One region of the Micromonospora sp. D75 genome, then DNA from elsewhere that is predicted to be linked to it. Evidence: riboswitches for the same ligand, from Rfam matches in the RefSeq annotation. Region 1 holds a riboswitch; each other region holds the start of a gene.
What was found. A riboswitch is a leader RNA that binds a small molecule or an ion and turns the genes downstream of it on or off. The one in region 1 is predicted to bind cyclic di-AMP.
Positions count from the first base shown of each region.

Region 2: another riboswitch for cyclic di-AMP. It lies ahead of KBX39_RS14070 (hypothetical protein); the one in region 1 lies ahead of KBX39_RS07165 (NlpC/P60 family protein).
Region 3: another riboswitch for cyclic di-AMP. It lies ahead of KBX39_RS01805 (C39 family peptidase); the one in region 1 lies ahead of KBX39_RS07165 (NlpC/P60 family protein).

Region 1 is NZ_JAGPXV010000072.1:6,839-10,749, forward strand. It holds gene KBX39_RS07155 (pyridoxamine 5'-phosphate oxidase family protein) at 1-292, opposite strand, end outside; gene dcd (dCTP deaminase) at 371-949, shown strand; gene KBX39_RS07165 (NlpC/P60 family protein) at 1,014-2,045, opposite strand; cyclic di-AMP (ydaO/yuaA leader) riboswitch at 2,059-2,196, opposite strand; gene KBX39_RS07170 (N-acetylmuramoyl-L-alanine amidase) at 2,435-3,911, shown strand, end outside.
Region 2 is NZ_JAGPXV010000192.1:103-4,013, reverse strand. It holds gene KBX39_RS14085 (metal-sensitive transcriptional regulator) at 1-2, shown strand, start outside; gene KBX39_RS14080 (SHOCT domain-containing protein) at 128-337, shown strand; gene KBX39_RS14075 (YibE/F family protein) at 502-1,785, shown strand; cyclic di-AMP (ydaO/yuaA leader) riboswitch at 1,940-2,071, shown strand; gene KBX39_RS14070 (hypothetical protein) at 2,075-3,100, shown strand; gene KBX39_RS14065 (carbonic anhydrase) at 3,162-3,821, opposite strand.
Region 3 is NZ_JAGPXV010000011.1:19,768-23,678, forward strand. It holds gene KBX39_RS01800 (hypothetical protein) at 1-625, shown strand, start outside; cyclic di-AMP (ydaO/yuaA leader) riboswitch at 926-1,066, shown strand; gene KBX39_RS01805 (C39 family peptidase) at 1,273-2,106, shown strand; gene KBX39_RS01810 (alpha/beta fold hydrolase) at 2,351-3,097, shown strand; gene KBX39_RS01815 (CDP-glycerol glycerophosphotransferase family protein) at 3,106-3,911, opposite strand, start outside.

The sequences.
Region 1 (3,911 bases):
TCACCGGCCGCGCGCGCCCCGCGATGTACGCCTCGTCGTCGCTCTCCTCGGGCGGGAACGAGTGCAGCGCGTAGCGGCCGTCGCGTTCGAGGTCACGGCGCTTCGGCGAGTCGATGACGAAGCACCATAGGCCGTCGTCGGTGAACACCGGGGAGACCGGGTGCACGCGGGGGCCGCCGTCGGCGCGGACCGTGGCGAGGTAGCCGAAGCCCGGCCCGTACTGCTGCATCAGGAGGCGGATCTCGCCGGCGAGGCGGGGCTCGTCGGCGGCGAATTCGGACCAGGAAGCCATGCGGACATCCTATCGAACACGTGTACGAAGAAGTAGTGCGACACGCAGGTCACCCATACCGGTCGCTATGGTGTTCCGATGCTGCTCTCCGACCGCGACCTGATCTCCGAGATCAAGGCCGGCACGCTCGCGCTGGAGCCCTTCGAGCCCACGCTGGTGCAGCCGTCGAGCATCGACGTACGCCTGGACCGGCTGTTCCGGGTCTTCAACAACCACCTCTACACACACATCGACCCGTCGGTCCAGCAGGACGACCTCACCTCGATGGTGGAGGTGCCCGAGGGCCAGCCGTTCGTGCTGCACCCGGGCGAGTTCGTGCTCGCCTCCACGCTTGAGGTGATCTCGCTGGGCGACCAGCTCGCGGGCCGGCTCGAGGGCAAGTCGAGCCTGGGGCGGCTGGGTCTGCTGACCCACTCGACAGCCGGTTTCATCGACCCCGGCTTCTCCGGTCACGTCACGCTGGAGCTGTCGAACGTGGCGAACCTGCCGATCACGCTCTGGCCCGGCATGAAGATCGGCCAGCTCTGCATCTTCCGGCTCTCCTCGCCGGCCGAGCACCCGTACGGCTCGGCCGTCTACGGCTCGCGTTACCAGGGGCAGCGCGGCCCGACGCCGAGCCGGTCCTGGCAGAGCTGGCGCACCTGGCCGACGCGCTGACGCCGCCCGCAGTTGTTAAGAAGGGCCCCCTCCTCTACCGGAGGCGTTAAGAGGGGGCCCTTCCTTACACGCGGCCGTAGCTGTTGATGTCGCCGTCGTCGACCCGCTTCATCGTGATGGGCTTGCCGGACTGGGAGGCGTGCACCACCCAGCCGTCGCCCACGTACATCGCCACGTGGTGCAGGTCGCTGTAGTAGAAGACGAGGTCGCCGGCGCGCAGCTCGGCCCGGCTGATGCGCTTCGTCACGCCGTGCTGCTGGCGTGCGCTGTGCGGCAGTGAGACGCCGCCCTTGGCCCAGGCCGCCATGGTGAGGCCCGAGCAGTCGAAGTGGTCCGGGCCGGCGGCGCCCCAGACGTAGATCTTGCCGATCTGGGCGCAGGCGAACTTCACCGCCGCTCCGGCCGGGCCGCCGGGATAGCCGGCCGGGCAGGGCGCCGGGCGCAGCAGGCCGCCGCCGCCCTTGCCGTACACCTTGAGCCGCAGCTTCTCCAGCTTGGCGATCTCGGCGTCGATCTGCTTCTTCTTCGCCGCGAGCTGGGCCTCGGTGCGCGCCAGGCCGGCGATCATCTCGTCCAGCGGCTTCTTCTTCGCCGCCAGCTCGTCGCGCAGCGCGGCGACCGAGCGCACCTGCTCGTGCTGGCGGTGCGCGAAGCGGTCGAGCAGCTCCAGGCCGTCGACCAGGTCACCGGGTGAGCGGCTGCCGAGCAGCGCGTTGACCGTGGAGAGGTTGTCGGCCTTGTAGGCGTCGGCGGCGAGGCCGCCGACCTGACCGAGCGCGGCGTCCACCCGCGCCTGGAGGGGTGCGATCTGGCGGCCGAGCGCGTCGGCCTGCCTGCGCCGCGCGGCGAGCTGCTCGCGTACGTCGTTGACCTGCTCGATGACCGGTTCGAGCTTGTTCCAGTCGCGGTCGATCTGGGCCTCGATCTCGGCGACCGAGGGTTCGGCGTGTGCCGCAGTGGCGCCGCCGGTCAGTACGACGGCGGTGCCGACCAGTGCGGCGAGGGCGGTGGTGAAGCGGGACCAGCGGGAACGCGGCGCGACGCTGGACCGGTCGACCGACCGGTTCGACGACGGCCGCGGGGCATGGAGTGCCACCGGGCGTCCGTACTCCTTCTTCCGTACCGCCTACCGGGTTAGCTGACGGATTCGGGCGGGAAGGGAGCCGCCCTACCGCAGCAGCGCTGCGGATTCACCCCAGGTACCTGGTTCCCCGGCTCGCCCGGAGGCGACTCGGCGGTGTCGGACCGTCACCGACCGGGTTGGACGGTGAGACGTGCGGCCGACGATTCACCAGAGTAGGGACCACCGTTATCGATCCGCAACTTCCAGCGCCGTGACACTCCGTACGCGATCCAGCGCCACACCGCGCACGGAGGTGAAATTTTCTTTCACGACTGATTACTTACTGGAAAGGTATTGACCATCGCGGGTGTGCGGAGTGAGGGTGGAAACGCAGTGACCCCCATCCCTGTCCAGGAGGTTCGATGCACCTCTCCGCCCCGCCGTCGGGCAGACGGATACTGCTCGCCGCCGCCGTGGCCACGGCCACCGCGCTGGCGACCACCGGCCCGGTTACCGCCGCGCCGGACACGTCCGCGCCCGCGAGCGACCGGCAACAACAATACGCCGCCGCCGCGGCCGAGTACGGCGTGCCCCAGAACGTGCTGCTCGGTGTCTCCTATCTGGAGTCCCGCTGGGACACCCACCCGGGTCAGCCCAGCACCAGCGGCGGCTACGGCCCGATGCACCTGACCGACGCCGCGCACATCCTCGCCACGCCGGGCAGCGCCCACGTCGACGAGGACGAGGACCCGCGCGGCGACGACTCCCGGCCGCTGAAGCTCGACCCGGCCACCGCCGCCGCGCCGACGCGGGAGACGCCGCTGCCGAGCGCCTCGCTCCAGACGCTCGACGCGGCCGCCGCGCTCACCGGGCTGGACGCGGGGACGCTGCGCACCGACCCGGCCGCGAACATCCGCGGCGGCGCGGCGCTGCTGTCGTCGTACCAGAAGGCTCTGGGCGGGCCGGTCGGCGCCGGCACCGACCCGGCGGCCTGGTACGCCGCGGTGGCCCGCTACTCCGGCGCGGACACCGCCGACGCGGCGGCGGCCTTCGCCGACGAGGTGTACGACCAGCTCGGCCAGGGCGCCACCCGGACCACCGACGACGGCCAGCGGGTCACGCTCGCCGCCACCGCCGCGAAGCCGGACCGCTCCCGGCTGGCCCGCCTCGGCCTGCGCACCGCGCAGCGGCCGGACGGACTGGAGTGCCCGGTCCGGCTGGCCTGCGAGTGGATTCCCGCGCCCTACGAGCAGCTCAGCGACGACCCGGGCGACTACGGCAACCACGACCTGGCTGACCGGCCGAAGCAGCAGAAGATCGAGTACATCGTCATCCACGACACCGAGGGCTACTTCGGCCCGAGCGTCGACCTGGTGAAGCGGGCCGACTACCTGGGCTGGCACTACACGCTGCGCTCGGTGGACGGCTACATCGCCCAGCACATCAAGACCAAGGACGTCGGCTGGCACGCCGGCAACTGGTACGTCAACGCCAAGTCCATCGGCCTGGAGCACGAGGGCTTCGCCGGCCAGGGCACCTGGTACACCGAGGCGATGTACCGCACCTCCGCCAAGCTGGTCCGCCACCTGGCGCTGAAGTTCGGCATCCCGATGGACCGGCAGCACATCATCGGCCACGACAACGTGCCCGGCATCACCGCCGCCAACGTGGGCGGCATGCACTGGGACCCGGGGCCCTACTGGGACTGGTCGCACTACTTCGACCTGATGAAGGCGCCGTTCCGCGGCACCGGCACGGCGAAGACCGGCCTGGTCACCATCGACCCGGACTTCGCCACCAACCGGCCCGCGTTCACCGGCTGCAACCAGCAGCCGCCCGGCGTCCCGACGCCCACCCCGCCGGCGCAGCCGTGCCCCTCGCGCGGCTCCTCGGCGGTGA
Region 2 (3,911 bases), on a different contig from region 1:
GAACGGGACCTCCGCCCCTCCGAGCAGGGCACATCGACCCGCGCCGACGCGCCCGTGCGGCCGTACCGTCGAAGTGGCGGGCAGGCCGGCCCCGGCGGACCCGCGGTGACGGACGGAGGGCGGCCCGATGATGTGGCAGAGCCCGATGATGGGCTGGATGTGGATCTGGTCCCTGGCGGTGCTGGCGGTGCTGGCAGGGCTCCTCTGGCTGGCCGTGCGGTGGACCGGCCCGCAGCGGTCCGGGCCGACGGCGGCCCGGCGCATCCTCGACGAGCGGTACGCCCGCGGCGAGATCGACGAGGACGAGTACCGGCGACGCCGGGCCGGACTGGCCTGACCCGCGCGGGGCGCGCGTCACCGGTCACGGTGTCCGGGAGCACCCAGCCGGGCTGCCTACCATGTCGGGGCGACGACCCGGACGTGGTCGACACGTCCGCGCCGGCCCGGTGACCAGACCGGTCCGGCGGACCAGGCGTCGCCGCGACCGTTGGGAGAGACGCCTTGGGTGCCGACCACACCCGCCCCGCACCGCCCACGCCACCGGGCGTACGGCGGCTGCTCGTCGCCGTGGTGGTGCCGCTGTTCGCGCTCACCGTGATCGCCGCGCTGGTGCTCTGGCCCCGGCAGGACCGGGAGCCGGTCGGCGGCGCGGACGTCCCCCGCTACCACGGCACCGTGACCCGGGTGGTCACCGAACCCTGCCCGCCGACGCCGGAGGCCCCGGAGGGCGCAGGCGGCCCCTGCGGCACCGCGACCGTCGCCGCCGAGCAGGGCCCGGACGCGGGACGGCAGGTCGAGACGCCGCTCCCGGCCGGACCGGGCGCGCCCCGGGTCGAGGTCGGCGACAAGATCGTCCTGGTCGAGCTGATCGACCCGGCCGATCCTTCGGTGAAGTCCTACAACATCGCCGAGCACCAGCGCGGCACACCGCTGATCTGGCTGCTGGTGCTCTTCGCCGCCGCGATCGTGGCGTTCGGCCGCTGGCGCGGGCTCGCCGCGCTCGGCGGCCTGGCGGCCAGCTTCGCCATCCTGCTCGGCTTCGTGCTGCCCGGCATCGGTGGCGGCCAGCCGCCGCTGCTGGTGGCGATCGTGGGCGCCGCGTTGATCATGTTCGTGGTGCTCTACCTGACGCACGGGATCACCGCGCAGACGTCGGTGGCGGTGCTCGGCACGCTCGGCAGCCTGGTGATCACCGGCGTGCTCGGCCTGCTCGCCACGTCCGCCACCCACCTGACCGGCTTCGGCAGCGAGGACGCCACCACGCTGTCCATGTTCCAGGGCGACGTGGACCTGCACGGACTGCTGCTGGCGGGCATCATCATCGGCTCGCTGGGCGTGCTGGACGACGTCACCGTCACCCAGGCGGCCACCGTCACCGAACTCGCGCACGCCAACCCGGGGCTGTCCCGGCGGCAGCTCTACCGGGCGGCGACCCGCGTCGGCCGGGCCCACATCGCGTCCACCGTCAACACCATCGTGCTGGCGTACGCGGGCGCGTCGCTGCCGCTGCTGCTCCTGCTGGTCGCCGACTCCCGCCCGGTGAGCCAGATCCTCACCAGCGAGTTCCTCGCCCAGGAGATCGTCCGCAGCGCGGTGGCCACGCTCGGCCTGATCGCCGCCGTACCGCTGACGACCGCACTGGCCGCGATCGTGACCACCGCCGGACGGCGCGCGCCCGGTCCGGAGCCGGCGTCGCCCGTACCCCCGCCGCCCCGTCCGCCGGCCGGACGCGACGACGCGCTGGAGGCGCTCGGCGGCGGAAAGAGTACGGAGGCGACATGGTGACACTCCGCACGGTGACCATCGATTTCAAACGCGACGCTGGTCACGGTGCGCCACGGCGAAATCTCGCTATTGGTCGGCTTCCGGACGTAGATCCGCAGGAGTGCTGTCGGGTAACCTCGCTGCCGGTCACCGCCGAAGGCGCGCACCGGCGCCAGCGGTGCCGCCGCCCAATCGCCTGCGGGCGAGCCGGGGAACCAGGTACATGGGGTGAATCCGCGCGAGCGGTAGGGGCCACTTCCGTCCCGAACCCGTCAGCTAACCCGGTCGGCGGCCGACGGAAGGGAACACTGTGACGCCACCCCTGCGCCGCTGGCTGACACCCCTGGTGGCCGTGCTGGCCTCGCTGGCAGTGCTGGCCGGGCCGAACTCGGCGACGGCGGCCCCCGCCGCGGCGGCCCCGAAGCCGTCCGGGCACGAGGAGGACGGCGAACCACCGCTCATCACCGAGGCGATCGACAGCGCCAACCGGAACTTCCTCCAGGCGAAGGCGAAGCTGGCCAAGTCGCAGGACCGCCAGCGGCGGCTGGCCGCCGAGGTACAGGCGGCACAGGCCGAACTCGAGGCGCTCAGCCCGCAGGTCAACCAGCTCGCCGCCCAGTCCTACCGGACCGGCCGGATGGGCGCGATGGCGATGCTGCTGGAGAGCAACTCGCCCGACTCGTTCGTCCGCCGCGTCAACGCCCTGGACGAGCTGAACCTCCTCAACGCGCAGCGCCTGGCCGCCATCAACGCGGTCAAGAACCGCGCCGAGACGGCCAAGATCGCGCTCGACGCCGAGGTGCGCGAGCAGGAGAAGCAGAAGAACGCGATGGAGCGCGAGAAGGTGCAGGCCGAACGCGCCCTCAAGCTCGTCGGCGGCCTCGGCTTCACCGGCGGCCTGGTCGACGCCACCTCACCGGTCGCCAAGATCGGCCCCGGCCGCACCGCCGACGGCGGCTGGAAGGCCGAGTCGTGCAGCGAGAACGACCCGACCACCTCGGGCTGCATCACGCCGCGGACGCTGCACGCCTACAAGGAGGTCCGGCGCGCCGGCTACACGCGCTTCGTGGGCTGTTACCGGCCGGGCGGGCCGTGGGAGCACCCCAAGGGCAAGGCGTGCGACTGGTCGCTGCAGAACAGCGGCTTCTCACCCTGGCACAACAACGACACCCGCAAGTACGGCAACGACGTGGCCGCCTTCCTCATCCGCAACGCCGACCGGCTGGGCATCTACTACGTGATCTGGAACCGGCAGATCTGGTTCCCGGCCACCGGCTGGAGGTCGTACAGCGGGCCGTCGAACCACACCGACCACGTCCACATGTCGATGCTCTGACCTGGACGCAGCAAGAAGGGGCCGCCCCCGTGGGCGGCCCCTTCGTCGTCCGGCGCTCCGGTCAGCCGGCCAGCGCCGCGTCCGCGTCCGCCGGCGACGAGGGAGCGGGCAGTGACGCCGGGACCTGCGCCACTGTCCGCACCTCGCCGCCGGAGAGCCGGTACGACATCCCCGCCACCGTGCACCGGCCCGCCGCGACCCGCTCGGCCAGCACGGAGGACCGGGCCAGCAGCGTCTCCACGGTCTGCGCGATGTGGACGTCGATGATGCCGTCGAGGTCGTCGATGCCCTGCCGGGCGGCGCGCAGCAGGCTGGGCGAGACCGCGTCCACCACCGCTCCCAGGTGCCCGGCCGGAGCGGCGCCGGTCCGGACCCCCTCCCGGGCGGCCTGGACCGCGCCGCAGGAGTCGTGCCCGAGCACCACCACGAGCGGCGTGCCGAGCACGGTGACCGCGTACTCGACGCTGCCGAGCACCTCGGGCCCGGCGGTGTGCCCGGCGGTACGCACCACGAAGAGGTCACCGAGACCCCGATCGAAGATGATCTCCGCGGCGAGCCGCGAGTCGGAGCAGCCGACGATCACCGCGAAGGGGTGCTGGCCGTCGGCCACCGCCGCCCGGTGCCCGGCGTCCTGATTCGGATGCTGCGGCACACCGGTGACGAACCGGTGGTTGCCGGCACGCAGCTCGGCGAGCGCCTGCTCCGGGCTTCTCGGCGTCATCTGCCTCACCTCGTCTACCTGCGGAACGACCAGGCCGGACGGCCTCGCGACTTCACGGTCACACGGCGTCAGGGGCACGTCAAGATTCGT
Region 3 (3,911 bases), on a different contig from region 1:
CGCCGATCCGGTGGACCAGGACGCCGCGCGCCGCGACGACCTCGTCCGGTACGCCGAGGAGGTGGCGGTGGCCGCCGCCGGGGCCGCCCAGACGGCCCGTCGCCGCCGGGAACGGTGGCTGGCCGCGCAGGACGAGGCGGAACGCGCCTGGACCGCGTACGACGAGGCGGACAGCGCCGCCCGCCGCCTGGCCGGGGCCGCCGCGCTGGCCGCCCCGCGCACCCCGCGCACCCCGGCGGAGTACGCGGCCCGGGAGCGCTGGCTGCACCACGCCGCCATGACGGCGCACTGGCGCGGCGACCTGTCCGCCCGGCAACTCGCCGACGTGCTGGCGCGCCGCAACGGGTGGGACCCGCGCCGGCACCCGGCCGAGCAGGAGATCGTGCTGGCCCGGGCCGTACGGGACCGGCGCCGGACCGGCTGGGAGAGCGCCGCCGAGCGGGAGCGGCAGGCGTGGCGGGACGCCGAACTGGCCGCCGAGGCCGCCCGTACGCTCGCCGCCGAGGCGTACGCGGCCACCCTGGCGGTGCGGCCCGCCCCGGTGTCCCGCGGCGTGGCGACGATCCCCCTGCCGGTCGGCGCGTCCGTCCGCAACGCCCGCTGGCGTCCGGCCCGGGTCGGCTGAGGCGACCGAATTGTTACCCGGAATGTGGTGAGCCGGCTCACCCCCGGCACCGAAACGGGCGTGGAGCGCAGAACAGGCCAATGAGCCGCGCCATTGCCGGTCACGCGCTCGCCGTCTGTCCCCTTTTCGCCTCCCGGGCGCCGTCACCACCGCTTGTCCCATTGAGTGAAGTGAGTAACCGGCTGTTCCGAAATCCGTTACCGGGGATCATGTTTACGCAGGTGGGAGCGCTTGGCAGGGGCAGTACCCGCCGGTAGTGTCGGCGCGTCCGGTGCGGTACCCGATCGCAGAAGGCGACGCCGCGCCGACCCGCCTAATCGTGTCATCACGAACCGGGGAACCATGAGCACCATCGGGGTGAATCCGCGGCCACTGCCGCGGTAGGGCGTACTTCCCGCCCGAATCCGTCAGCTAACCCGGTCGGCGGCCACGGAAGGAGTCCCATCCTCGTGCCCACCCCTCGATCGTCCCCCCGCCTCCACGGCTCCGCGGTACCCGCGCTCGCCTGACGCGACCGGCAAACCGCCCCTGGGCGCCCGGCATCGCGGGCGTACCCGTTCCCCCGGCCCATCCGGCCTGCCAGCACGTGTGAACCCCTCCACGTGCCGGGCCGGCGTGTGCCGATCACGCCCCCCGTGGAGGATTTCGTGAAGCACCACCTGAAGCGTCAGCTGCGGCGGATCGCCACCGAACGCCCGTACCAGATCATCGCCGGATCGGTCGCGGCGCTCGTGCTGGCCGCCGGCGCCGGCACCGCCCTCGCCGCGGGTGAGGACGCCCCGGTCCGGCAGGAGAACACCGCCTCGGTCGCCGAACTCGGCGCACGGCTCGGCGAGCCCGCCAGCCGCGGCGAGGCGCGCATCGTCGTCCCGCCGGCGTCGCCGAGCGCCGAGCCCAGCAAGTCGCCCAGCGCCTCCCCGTCGGCGAAGAAGGCCGCGGCGGACCCGGACGTCACCAAGGCCGCGCCGAAGCCGCCGTCGAGCAAGACGCTGGACTACGACTACCAGGCGCAGATCAACTACTACTACTGCGGCCCGGCCGCCGTGCGCAACGCGCTCAGCGCCACCGGCATCGAGCGCAGCCAGGACGCCCTCGCCGGCCCGCTCGGCACCACCGAGATGGGCACCAACTCGGCCGAGGACACCACGCGCGTGCTCAACCAGCAGGTCAAGGGCAACCCGTACCGGACCCGGATGATTCCCGGCTCGGCCAGCCCGGCCCAGATGGACCGGCTCCAGGCCGACGTGGTCGAGGCGATCAGCAACGGCCGGGGGGTCGTCGCGAACGTCGCCGGCACCGCCACCGACACCAACGGCGGCTGGCACTCGTTCCCCGGCGGCCACTACGTCGCGGTGATCGGCTACAAGGACGACGGCCGGACCGTCCGGATCGCCGACTCGGCCGACCCGTCGCTGCCGTCGTACTGGCTCACCACGATCGACCTGGCGCACTGGATCGCCAGCCGCGGCTACTCCGCCTGACCGCCCCGCACCCGCGAAGGCCGGCACCCCGTCCCGGGGCGCCGGCCTTCCCCGTCCCCGCCCGCCCCTCGCCCGCCGCCCTCTCGGCGCGCCGATCTTGGACTTGTGGCGCCTGGTATGCCCGGCTCGCCCCGCTATGGGAGGCACCACAACTCCAAGATCGGCGGCGAGGGCGAGGGCGGGCGGTTTGGGCGGGGCGGGTTCGGTCTCGCGTGTCCGGGGCGGGCGGTGGCAGACTGCGCCAATGGGCGATGCGACGGGGAACCGGCACCTGATTCTCCTGCACGGCATGGGCGCCACCGGCGAAGTGTGGCTGCCCTGGGCGCCGCTGCTGGAGCGCCGCTGGCCCGGGCGCTGGCTCGCCCCCGACCTGGCCGGCCACGGCTGGTCGCCGCCGCTCGACGGCTACTCGTTCGACGCCCTGGCCCAGCGCGTCGCGGACGGGCTCGGTCCGCTCCGGCTGGGCCCGCACGACCGGCTGGTGCTGCTCGGGCACTCGCTCGGCGGGGTGGTGGCGCTGGCGCTCGCGGCCCGGCAGCGGGCTCTTCCGGTGGACGCGGTGGTGGGGCTCGGCATCAAGGCGGTCTGGTCCCCGGCCGAGCTGGCGAAGGCGAGCGAGCTGGCCGCCCGGCCGGTCACCTGGTTCGCCACCCGGGACGAGGCGGCCCGCCGCTACCTGCGCGTCTCGGGGCTGGCCGGGCTGTTCGCCCCGGACCACCCGGTGGTGGAGGCGGGGCTGCGGCGGGTCGACGGCCGCTGGCGGCTGGCGATGGACCCGGCCGCGTTCGCGGTCGGCGAGCCTCGGCTGCCCGCCCTGCTGGCCGCGACCGGCGTGCCGGTGCTGCTGGCCCGCGGCGAGCAGGACCCGATGGTGAGCGACGCGCAGCTCAAGGAACTGGGCGTGCCGGTGGCCACCCTGCCCGGCCTGGGCCACAACGCGCACGTCGAGGACCCGGCCGTCGTGCTCGCCCTGCTCGACGCGTACCTGTAGAGCGGGGCCTACACGACGGCGCGCTGCGCCGGGACCGCCCAGTCGGCCTCCAGCTCGCGGCGGGCGGCGGCGAGGAACGCCTCGGCGTAGGCGTCGGCGGGGAAGTCGCCCAGGTAGCGGGTGCGCGCCGCCCAGCGCTGCGCGGCCTTCGGGTCGGCGTCGAGTAGGTCGGTGATCACTTGGTCCACGTTGGACATGTCGCGCCGCAGCACGTAGCCGGACGCCGCGAGCGGGAACCGCTCGACGAAGTGTTCGCCGTCGGCGCCGGTGTCGGTGACCGCGTACGGCTTGCCGGAGTAGAGCCAGTCGGAGATGACGCCGGAGACGTCGGAGACCAGCGCGTCGGCGCGGTTGACGCACTCGGTGAGCGTCAGCTCGCGGGCCGCGGCGGCGCCGAACAGGTGCGGGCGGCCGGTCTTGGCCCGGTCGGCGGCGAGCAGCTCGGTGAGCCGGGCGAGCTGGCGGGCCGAGGCCGGGTTCTTGTCGGTGTACGGGTGGGCGCGCAGGATCACCGCCGCCCCGCGGTCGATCAGCCGGCGGATCAGCGTCTCGGCCACCGGCAGCGAGCAGTAGTTGGCGTCGGCGTGGTGCCCGGTCCAGGTCGGGGTGTAGAGGACCGTCGGGTGCGCCGACGCGGCGACCGGCTCCCGGCGTACCTCGATGGCTTCGACCTGGGGCCGGCCGACCACGACGAACTTGTCGGCGGGGATCTCCACGCCGGCGCGGGCGTACCTGTCGATCGCGGCCTGCCCGGCCACGAAGATCTTGTCGAAGATGGCCGAGACCGGGTTGGCGCTCGGGGCCTTGTCGCTGT